One region of the Bacillus sp. 5w2 genome, then DNA from elsewhere that is predicted to be linked to it. Evidence: riboswitches for the same ligand, from Rfam matches in the RefSeq annotation. Region 1 holds a riboswitch; each other region holds the start of a gene.
What was found. A riboswitch is a leader RNA that binds a small molecule or an ion and turns the genes downstream of it on or off. The one in region 1 is predicted to bind S-adenosylmethionine.
Positions count from the first base shown of each region.

Region 2: it holds a riboswitch for S-adenosylmethionine, as region 1 does, so the genes downstream of both, ACXY7N_RS25120 (MetQ/NlpA family ABC transporter substrate-binding protein) here and ACXY7N_RS15570 (LLM class flavin-dependent oxidoreductase) in region 1, are expected to answer to the same signal.
Region 3: it holds a riboswitch for S-adenosylmethionine, as region 1 does, so the genes downstream of both, ACXY7N_RS25695 (methionine ABC transporter ATP-binding protein) here and ACXY7N_RS15570 (LLM class flavin-dependent oxidoreductase) in region 1, are expected to answer to the same signal.

Region 1 is NZ_JBTIWT010000008.1:83,027-86,744, forward strand. It holds gene ACXY7N_RS15565 (ATP-grasp domain-containing protein) at 1-752, opposite strand, end outside; gene ACXY7N_RS15570 (LLM class flavin-dependent oxidoreductase) at 745-1,803, opposite strand; SAM riboswitch class I at 1,886-1,992, opposite strand; gene ACXY7N_RS15575 (hypothetical protein) at 2,234-2,440, shown strand; gene ACXY7N_RS15580 (Phr family secreted Rap phosphatase inhibitor) at 2,699-2,836, opposite strand; gene ACXY7N_RS15585 (response regulator aspartate phosphatase) at 2,833-3,718, opposite strand, start outside.
Region 2 is NZ_JBTIWT010000020.1:78,206-81,923, reverse strand. It holds gene ACXY7N_RS25130 (methionine ABC transporter permease) at 1-43, opposite strand, end outside; gene ACXY7N_RS25125 (methionine ABC transporter ATP-binding protein) at 18-1,058, opposite strand; gene ACXY7N_RS25120 (MetQ/NlpA family ABC transporter substrate-binding protein) at 1,071-1,883, opposite strand; SAM riboswitch class I at 1,969-2,083, opposite strand; gene ACXY7N_RS25115 (NAD(P)-dependent alcohol dehydrogenase) at 2,165-3,073, opposite strand; gene ACXY7N_RS25110 (hypothetical protein) at 3,228-3,718, shown strand, end outside.
Region 3 is NZ_JBTIWT010000021.1:73,981-77,698, reverse strand. It holds gene ACXY7N_RS25725 (arsenate reductase family protein) at 1-97, shown strand, start outside; gene gcvH (glycine cleavage system protein GcvH) at 139-522, shown strand; gene ACXY7N_RS25715 (hypothetical protein) at 654-824, opposite strand; gene ACXY7N_RS25710 (toprim domain-containing protein) at 991-1,335, shown strand; gene ACXY7N_RS25705 (thioredoxin family protein) at 1,339-1,647, shown strand; gene ACXY7N_RS25700 (hypothetical protein) at 1,802-2,146, shown strand; SAM riboswitch class I at 2,272-2,379, shown strand; gene ACXY7N_RS25695 (methionine ABC transporter ATP-binding protein) at 2,559-3,584, shown strand; gene ACXY7N_RS25690 (methionine ABC transporter permease) at 3,577-3,718, shown strand, end outside.

The sequences.
Region 1 (3,718 bases):
TACTGTTCAATGATCGGCTCGTGGAAGTCCGGTATAATTTCAAATTTTGTTGACGCTTCTTTCTTACTCTCTTCTCCTACTGGGCAGAAAGCATCTTGAATCGAGCATGCATCCGCTGGACAAAGCTCGAATCCTTCTGATGTATCTACTTTAACTGCATATACAAACTGACCGCCTACAAATTCACAACGTGTAATATATGGTTCTGGCGCTTCAATATATTGCTGGATTAAAGTAATTCCATCAATAGGTTCTTCAAACGCCGGACTATCCAAATATTGCTCTAAAGCATCAATGGAATGAAATAGTTGAACGCCAAGGCCTTTCCCTGCACGATTATGCTTTGTAATGAACGGTACTTCCCCTAACTCCCTTGCTGCCTTTACTATATGATCACGTCCAACAGCACCAATTGTTTTCGGCACTTGTATACCAAAATTTCTTAATGCTGCATATTGATTCAATTTACTTACTTCAAGACGTAATGCACGAGACCCATTAAATACTGTGCGCCCATATCCCTCTAACCAAGCAAGAACTCCTTCCGTCAACTCAGGTGCATATCTATGACCTCTCGTATGTGAAGAAGCACTCATGCGGCTATAAAAAACACCTTGGGGAGGTTCTTGTTCTAACGTAATTGTTCCTTCATTTAAAAACCATTCCTCATACGGTAACTCCAGTTCTTCCAACCTTTTCACTAAATGATCCGTCCATTCCTTATTCTCATGTAATATGTAAATTTTACTCATTTGTAATCAATTCCTTTCTTTTTGCTTCAACTAATGGCATCACTTTTTCAGAAAATCGTTTCATCTCTTCAAGCTGTGGCGAAAATTGTAAAAGTAATAAAGTAACACCCACTTTTTCAAAAGCGAGTATCCTTTCTGCAATTTGTTCTGGTGTTCCAATTAAATTAGGACGTAATCCACGATTAGATACGGAATAATCATTCAGCTTCACTTGCTGTTCCAAATGCGATTTACTAATAAAGTCTTGGTAACCCGCGTAACCTAACGCATCGTCTTTCACATCCGTTATGCGTCTCCATTCCTCTACTGCCTCTTCTTCTGTATCACGACAAATGACGTAAGCCGCAAGCCCGAATGACTGCAATGGCTTCTCTGTAACTTTCTTTCTACGATTCTTCATATCTTCTATTTTCACAGATACTTCTTCCACTGTTCCACCGTGCATTACATATGCATCCGCGTGATTTACAATGACCTCTTTTCCTCGCTCACTCTCACCACCTGCATAAAGCTTAATGCCTTGTTTTTGCACAGGTTTTGGACTTAAATTTGTATGCTGAATCTCATAAAAGTTCCCTTTATAAGAAAACTCGTCTTCCTTCCAAAGCCCCTTCAAAACTGTTACAAATTCCTCTGTACGATCATATCTTTCATCGTGCGCGGTAAATACTCCGCCGTACTGTTTCGCTTCTTCTTCCCACCATGCTGAAACTACATTCAATGTAAAACGACCATTACTTAATTGATCGATATTCGCTGCCATTTTCGCTGTAACTGCTGGATTGTGGAATCCAGGTCTTACAGCTGTCATAATCTCTAATTTATCTGTCACTGCTGCAAGTGCTGCCGCAGTTGTCCACGCCTCTAAACTTGGTGCTGAAACACCTTTTATATCATTTAAATTTAATTCTGCAATAAGTGTTATTGAAAAACCTAATTGTTCTGCCGCTTGCGCTGTTTGTTTTGCATACTCAAACGTAGGCGGCATAGATTCATCATCTACATTTCGAAGCCATCCCCCAAAAATCGGTAACCAAAAACCGTACTCCACTACCTATTCCCCCTTTATCTTTTAGCCATAAAAAAAACTACTCTTATCGAAATAAGAGTAGCCTTCTTGACTAAGTGAACCGCTCTTATCTTTCAGGTGTTTTTTCACCTGCAGGATTTGGCACCTTTCGTTTAAAACGAGGTTGCCGAAGTTTCATAGGGCCCGTCCCTCCACTTCTCAAAATAAGAATTGTTTGATTTCCATTTATTATAATCATCAGAATAATAAAATTCAATCCTTTAATACTTATTTTTCCGATAAACATTAAATGATATATAAAAAAACATATTGTTATAGATAATTATAGGGGTATTATGTTGTTTTAATTGCGAATATATAAAGGGCTATGTTGTATCATGTCGAAAACATCATGTATAACCAAGTTGCTTTACTTCTATCTTAAAAATACAGCAAAAGAGGTGTTAGTAGCATGAAAAATATACGATGCGAGAATTGTGGTTCTACTACATTTAAAGAAGGAAGAGTTGGATTTGCTTATCATGCATATGTTTGTGAAGATGATTCTAGTAGGCTCTTTTCAGTGGGGAAACGTTCCAAACTATTAACTACATTTTGTTTAGAATGTGGTGAGGTGAAATCATTTAGAGTGGAGAAGCCGGAGATATTTGAAGAATAAAATACTAGAATCGAGATGTCCTTCATGTGGAAAAAAACCTAATTTTCTTGGTAGATGTGGTTGTAGTTAATACAAATACCATTCCGGTGGAGGCTCTTTTTTTAGTCAGGAATAAGTTTTTACTGCGGTACACATGAAAATAAATCAGCTGATTATAAAATAAAAAAAAACGCTCATTTGAGCGTTTCATCTATTTAATACCTAATAATTACTTTTTCTTCACTTTGATCTAATAACTCTTTATACTTTAATATTCCATCAGCCCCACGGCTCTCCATGCGTATATTGTATAACGTTTGTTGTATTAACCTTTGATTGGTCTGTTGGAGCATTTACTCCATTTAATAGTATGACCGTAATTATTAATCCAATTGAACTGCTTATGATTCTTTTCATTTTAAAGCCCCTTTCTGAAAACCTTTTTCTTTTTCTTTATATCCTAAATAGAAGTATTCACTAGATTTTATTGAATTTCCTTCTTTATGATATTTAACCGCTAATTTTTCAGCATATTCCTGGACATATTGCCATAAACCTACTTCATTAAAGAAAGAAATTCCTTTAGAAATAGCTAACTCTAATTCTTCAGCGGAAACATTCTCATTCATTCCCTTTAGAATGGTAAAATGATGTTCATATTCTTTTTGTTCTAGTTCATTACAGATTACTAAACCTTTTTCAATTAAAGAGGCTGCAAGCTTTGTTTTCCCTAACTTTAAATTCTCTCTAGCTTCCAAAAAAATCGCTCTAAAGTGATTCGGGATTTTTTGTGATACTTCTGATAAATAACGAAGTGCTAAATCAGATAGGTTTTGCTCTGCATACATAACCCCTAAGCTATGTCGAACTCGTAACATTAGCTCTTCTTCATTCTGCTTTTTCAAAATATCCAGAGACGACATAAAATAAACTTCTGCCTGTTCAAATTCATTTAGCTTTACACATGCTAAACCCAGAACATTGTCACACGCTGCGACCTTCCTACTATACCCGTACAGACCTTCAAATATATTTCTTGCTCTAGTTGCATATTGAATGACTAAAATAGGCTGGCAAACATGATAATAATAGCTGGATAGCTTAAAGTTAAATTCTGCTTTTTCAATTGGATCCTGAATATTTTCCAACAAAGATTCTGCTATTCCATAATGCTTTTCAGCCACTTTAAAATCACCGTTTACCGTAGCATGAGAAGCCTTAAAGAAATGGTAATAATATAATAAAGATTCATCTGATGGCACTTCATCTAACTTCATTTTTCTTAGATCATTCTTAGAT
Region 2 (3,718 bases), on a different contig from region 1:
ATATGACTTTACCCCATTCATCCAAAAAGGACTTGTTTCCCATAATCTGTTCTACCTCCTTCTACGATGATCCCTTGTTCTTGTAAAAATGATAAAGCGCGGTCTACTTCATTTTTTTCACCCTGCATATGAATGACCAGTTTCCCATATGCTTCATGTTTTAACTGTGTAATGTTACCGGATAAAATATTTGGATACACTTGAAAACGTTTTGTAGCAATAGCTAACGCTGGTTCGCCAGAAGAAGTTCCTATAAATGAAAGTGTTACGATTTCTCCGGTTCTTTGTAGTTCTTTTTGTACCTCTTCTGGAATTCTAGCTGCAAATGCACTATTTACGAATTTCTTCGTTGTTATATGTTGTGGGTTGGTGAAAATATCTTTCACAGTTCCACTTTCGATTACTGCTCCATGTTCCATAACAGCAACTCGGTCACATATACGCTGGATGACATTCATTTCATGTGTAATTAATAAAATTGTGATCCCGATTTCTTCATTGATTTTTAATAATAAGTCAAGGATAGAATCGGTTGTTTCCGGATCTAAAGCGCTTGTTGCTTCGTCGCTTAATAACACTTCAGGTTCGTGTGATAGTGCGCGTGCAATGGCAACACGCTGCTTTTGGCCACCAGAAAGTTCACTCGGATAGGCATCTTTTCGATTGAAAAGATCGACAATACGTAAGTATTTTTCTACCCTTTTTTCAATTTCTACTTTGGGAATGCCAGCAAGGCGTAAAGGTAATGCGATATTTTCATAAACTGTCACGGTTTTAAGTAAATTGAATCCTTGAAAGATCATTCCGATTTTTTGTCGCGCTTTTGCGAGTTCTTTTGCTGATAAAGTTGTTAAGTCTTGGTTGTTTACAATGATATTTCCTGTCGTTGGCTTTTCTAATAAATTTACACATCGAATTAATGTACTTTTACCAGCACCACTATATCCAATGATTCCAAATACTTCGCCCTTTTTTACTTGAAGGGAGGTAGGTTTAAGAGCTTCCACATTCCCTTTTTTTGTTGTGAATACTTTGGATACATTTTTTAATTCAATCATTATCGTCAGCTCCTACCAAGACGGTAAAACAGAACCATCAAATTTTTTCTCGATAAATTCTTTCACTTCTTTAGATTGATAAGCTTTCTTTAATTTATTTACAACAGCATCATCTTTATTTTCAGTACGAACAACGACCCAGTTCACATATGGTGAATCTTTTCCTTCACGGAAGATAGAATCTTTCGCAGGGCTTAATTTTGCACCTAATGCAAAGTTTGTATTAATCGCAGCTGCTTTTACTTCACTTAGTTGTGTCGGTAATTGAGATGCCTCTAATTCAACAATCTTTAAGTTTTTTGGATTTTCAATTACATCTTTCGCAGTCGCTTTTTCTGTAGCCTTTGGATCTACTTTTAAAACACCGGCTTTTTCAAATAGCTTTAAAGCTCGAAGTTCATTTGTTGGATCATTTGGTACAGCAATTGCGTCGCCCTCTTTTAAATCCTTTACATCTTTTAAGCTTTTCGAATATACACCCATAGGGAATGTTACTGTTGAAAATACTTCAGTTAATTTCATATTACGTTCAGCTTTAAATACGTCTAAATATGATTTCGTTTGATAGCTATTTACATCGAGGCTTTTTTCATCTAGGGATACGTTTGGTGCTACATAATCATTAAATACTTTTACATCAATTTCGAGACCGTCTTTTGCGGCAACTTCTTTTACCTTTTCAAAAATTTGTTCATGCGGACCGCCTGTTACACCGACAGTAATCTTTTTCTCATCTAACGCTTTTACTTCTTTATCTGAACCCCCGCTACATGCGCCTAATAATAATACCGCTCCACTTACAATGCTCAATAATACTTTTTTCATCTATAGTTCCCCCTTCATATACGTTCCAAAATAAAAAGCACCTCTCAAAAATAAGAGAGGTGCCGAATAGACAAAATAGGTTCCTCTCTTATCTTCCAAAACGAAAGCTCGTTTTGCAGGAATTAGCACCTTAGCTTATACGTCATAAGCTCGGTTGCCGGGCATCATCGGGCCAGTCCCTCCGCCACTCTTGATAAGAGTATGTGTATGTAGTTTTTTTAATATGCTACTAATAGTAAATCTTACAAAAAGAATTGTCAATGTTATTTTCTGAATATATTTTATTTTAAGGTAATCGAAACATTTCCTTTTTTATGCCCTTTTTCTACATATATATGAGCTTCAGTAATTTCTTCTAATCGGTAAGTTCTATCAATAACAGGCTTTAAATGTTCTGCTTCAGTTAGTTTTTTTAGTAGAATCATATCTTCTTTACTTACTTTTGCCATCATTCCATTCACAGATACATATTTCCCATTAGGTGTTAATGCCTTTTCACAAAGGGATTTTTTATGTTTTCCAACTGCATCAAATATAATATTGTAGCGTTCACCCCGCTTAGTAAAATCTTCTTTTGTATAATCAATTATTTTATCAGCTCCTAAAGATTGCACGAGTTCAAAATTTGAATGACTACAAACAGCCGTAACGGTCGCACCAAAATATTTAGCAAGTTGTACGGCAGCTGTTCCTACTGATCCAGAGGCACCATATATGAGCACTTGTTGTCCTTTTTTTATACGGCCCTTTCTCAGGAAATGTAATGCTGAAGTTCCGCCAAAAGAAATAACTGCCGCTTCTTCATACGTCACATTGGTAGGTTTTAATGCTATTAATCCACTTTCATGTACACATGTGTATTCGGCATAACCACCAAGGTTTAGTTCTGTTAATGCAAAAATTGGATCTCCTTTTTTAAATTGGGTTACATCTGTTCCAATTTCCTCAATTTCTCCAGCTAATTCTACGCCGAGTATAGGTTTTCTCGGTTTTCTGAAACCTAATATGATCCGCATAGGAATCCAAAATAAGAGGGGACTATTAAAGCCGCGTATTCTACAATCTCCAGTCGATACACTTGTTGCATGAATTTTAATTAATACTTCGTTCTTTTTAGGTGTAGGTTTCTCTATATTTTGAAGCTGGAGAACGTTAGGTGGTCCATATTTTGTGCAAATCATTGCTTTCATAATAACCTCCCGAATTTCGTTGTTTTTATTTACATCATATTTAAACCTTTCATCAAACATGTTGTTATTTAGAGTTGAATTTAAATAAGGACATTGGAAATCATATAGATTTAAAAGATAAAAAAGTGGTATTATTTGGTAAAGGGGGATTTTTATGAAGAAAATTATAGTAGCTTCTAGTTTATTACTTACAATTGGTTTAGGGGTAGGGTGTAGTAGTGATAAAGTATCGAAGACGGGTGAACCCAAAACGGCATCAGTAAAGAAAGAGAAGGATTTAGCCGCAAAAGATGTTTTTAATAAGGCGTATGAGAACTTAAAAAATGAAGAGTATGTAACGGTGATGCAGGATATGGATATAAAGGCTGATGGACAAGAACTGAGTATAATGAAGGCTAAAATACAAATAGAGCTGAAAACAAAGAGTTCTCGTGCTGAAATGAATGTTTCGGGTACGGATATTATCATTTATGGTGTAAATGATAAAATTGTTGGTCAAGTGAAGAATCCTAATACAGGTGAAGTTATATCTATACCAGAAGAGAAATTAAATATTAGTGGGATGAATGCAGCCAAGAGTGTGAAAGAGAATGTAGAAATCCCACCAGAAATTGTACAAAAAATGAAGATGGAAAAAAGTGGAGA
Region 3 (3,718 bases), on a different contig from region 1:
CATGTTGATTAAGCGTCCAATTGTAACAGATGGAACGAATGTAACACTTGGTTTTAACGAAGAGCAGTTTGAAAGTGTGTGGAAAAAGTACCAATAAGGTATTTTTACATAATTAATACATTCACTGGAGGTACAGTCATGAGCATTCCAAATAATTTACGTTACTCTGAAGAACACGAATGGGTAAAAACTGAAGGTAATGAAGTTGTTATCGGTATTACTCACTTTGCACAAGGTGAGCTAGGCGATATCGTATTCGTTGAACTTCCTGAAGTAGGTGCAACAATCGAAGCTGACGAGCCATTCGGAAGCGTAGAATCTGTTAAAACAGTTTCTGAGTTATACGCTCCTGTAAGCGGTAAAGTTGTAGCAGTAAACGAAGAATTAAGTGACCAACCAGAACTTGTTAACGAATCTCCATACGAGGGTGCATGGATGGTTAAAGTTGAACTTTCTGATGCAAGCCAAGTTGAGAAGTTATTAACTGCAGAAAAATATGCAGAAATGACAAACCAAGACTAATTATAGTCGACTAAAGGACAGCCTTTGTGCTGTCCTTTTTTATTTTGGGTTAAATAATGAATGTAGAATCATATACTAATTATTGTGTAGGAGAACGTTTTTTGAAAAAACTTTTTCGTTTGCGCTTTTCATTATGATCTAGCTCCAGCGGCTAGATTGTTCGGTGGCTTCACTTCTTCCTGCAAGGCAAAAAGCGCCTTTACGTCAGAAGCTCCATCCCCCTCACAATCTGAACGAGCCGCTTGTGCTTTTCTTTGTCTAGCTCCACCTCCTAGCCCTTCATGTCTAAGAATCTTCCGCAAGAGAAGACAAAAAGCGTCTTCTGTACGAAAGAACCTTAGCCAACAGGGCTGAACAGTCGGCTCCGCTTTTCTTTTGCAAAAATAAACAGGAAACAACATGAAAATAACGAATATACTATATACTAAGTTAAAGGTTGTATAGTATATGGTGATCGGGTGATGACATATGATTTATGTGGAAAAAGTCATTATTGTAGAAGGTAAATCAGATAGAAGAAAGATTGAATCTATTATTCGTGAACCGGTGGAAATTGTTTGTACAAATGGTACAATTGGTTTGTCGAAAATGGATGAGCTCATTGATCAGTTTTTTGATAAGGAAGTATATGTGCTAGTGGATGCTGATGATGCTGGAGAAAAGTTAAGGAAACAATTTCGAAAAGAATTTCCGCAAGCAGAGCATATTTATATTGATCGCTCGTACCGGGAAGTGGCAACCGCGCCATCTTCACACTTAGCAAATGTATTATGGGGAGCTGACATTGACGTTTATACAGAATATTTACGGTAAGGAATGATAGAAGTGATTGATTGGACAGGAGCCGAAGCTACAGCCCTAATAGAGAACGAAGAAAAAACAGTGTTATATGTATATACTCCAATGTGTGGAACATGCCAATTAGCAAAAAAGATGTTAACAGTCGTTGAGATGACAATTGAAGACTTGAAAATTGGAATGTTAGATTTAAATTATGCTCCGCATTTAGCGAAAGAGTATGGAATCGAAAGTGTACCGTGTTTACTTGTTTTTGAAAATGGGACACTCATGAAGAAGATATATGCATTTCATTCGGTTGAATATTTATATACGGAATTAAAGTAGGCGGCAAAGTTTTTGCCGCCTCGACATATTTCTTGGGAAATATGTCGAGATGCAGGGTGGTTACAGTATTTGTCGAGCGAAAGTAACAGGATTGCTCTTTAGTGAGAGGGAATGGTATGTGTAATAGAAAGTGATATGAAGGATGTGATTTAGGGTGAAATTATATTCTTTGCTGCAATCATTTGTAAATTACGCTAATGGTCAATATCATTTAGAGCCGCTTTTAAGACAAGGAGAAAAAACTGTTAATTTTCGCTTTGGAGATGAAAGTTGTTCGTTACAAATTTCAAGAGATTATATAGAGCTGCTACATGAGGAACGAGGAACAGAGCAAATCGTTTGTTTAGATGAGGAAGATGTAAAACAATTGGTGAACGGCAATGTAAGGTTGCAAATGTTAATGAACGATGGACGTGTACAATATTCGGGAACGTATCGAACGATGCTATTAGTTGAATCGATGTTTCATATATGTAAACCGATGTCAGTAGGTGCTTAAAATTCTGAAGTTTCATTTTTTGCGAAAATTTCTGTTGACATGGTGTATGGATATTGATACAATTCAATTCATAAAATATAGACAATTTCATAAATTACAAATCAGACGAAAATGTAATCTGATTTCTCTTATCAAGAGAGGTGGAGGGACTGTGCCCTGTGAAGCCCGGCAACCGTCAACTTATGTTGAAATGGTGCCAATTCCTGCAAAGCAAATGCTTTGAGAGATGAGAGAGAGGGATAATGTTGTTATATACGCATATAAACCTTTCTGCTTCTCTAAAGCGGAAAGGTTTTTTTGTTGTTTGAATGTGGAGGACATTCAAATAATAAAAGTAATGATAACGGTGGACTACACGCATTAAACATAAAAAATTGCGGAGTCGATCCAAATAAAAAAGGGGTGATACACCATGATTCTATTAGAGAATGTAAAGAAAATATATAAAGCAAAAAGCGGTGATGTCACTGCTGTAGATAACGCCAATTTAAAAATAGAGAAAGGCGAAATATTTGGTGTTATCGGATATAGTGGTGCTGGGAAAAGTTCGTTAATCAGATTATTCAATCAGCTAGAGAAACCAACTTCAGGACAAATTACAATTGCAAATCGTGTCATTTCAGCCATTACAGGAAGCGAACTTCGTAAGGCAAGGCAAGAGATCGGAATGATTTTTCAGCACTTCAACTTACTTTGGTCACGAACTGTACGTGAAAATATCGAGTTCCCACTTGAAATTGCAGGAGTCGATAAGGCGGTGAGAAGAAAACGTGTTGACGAGTTAATTCACCTTGTTGGATTAGAAGGAAGAGGAGACGCGTATCCATCCCAGCTAAGCGGAGGACAAAAGCAACGCGTTGGGATTGCAAGAGCGTTAGCTAATAACCCACAAGTACTTTTATGTGATGAAGCAACGTCAGCTCTTGATCCAGAAACGACAGATCAAATTTTAGATTTATTATTAGATATTAATAAGCGTCTCGGTTTAACAATTGTACTCATTACACACGAGATGCACGTGATTCGAAAGATTTGTAATCGTGTTGCGGTAATGGAGAAAGGAAAGATTGTAGAAACAGGTCCAGTACTTGATGTATTCCGTAATCCACAGAAAGATATTACAAAACGATTTGTACAGCAGTTAACGGATTCTGAAGATACAAATGAAACGATTGAAAGTTTAATTGAAAAGTATCCAGATGGTAAAGTAATTCGTTTGCAGTTTATCGGTGAGGCTGTAGAAAGACCAGTACTTCAAAGATTGATGCAACGCAGTGATATAGAAGTTAGCATTTTGCAAGGGAATATCGCACAAACGAATAATGGTTCTTACGGTAGTTTAGTTGTTCATTTAAATGGTGAGGAAACAGCGATTCAGCAAGCAATAGAGGGAATACATCAAGATCAAGTAGAGCTGGAGGTGATTGCACATGGATAAGTTACTCACAAATGTTGATTGGAATCAAATGTTAGAAGCAACTGGTGAAACGTTATATATGACGGCAATCGCCGCTCTTGCAACATTTGTTTTAGGACTAATTTTAGGATTGTTACTCTTTATGACAGCGAAAG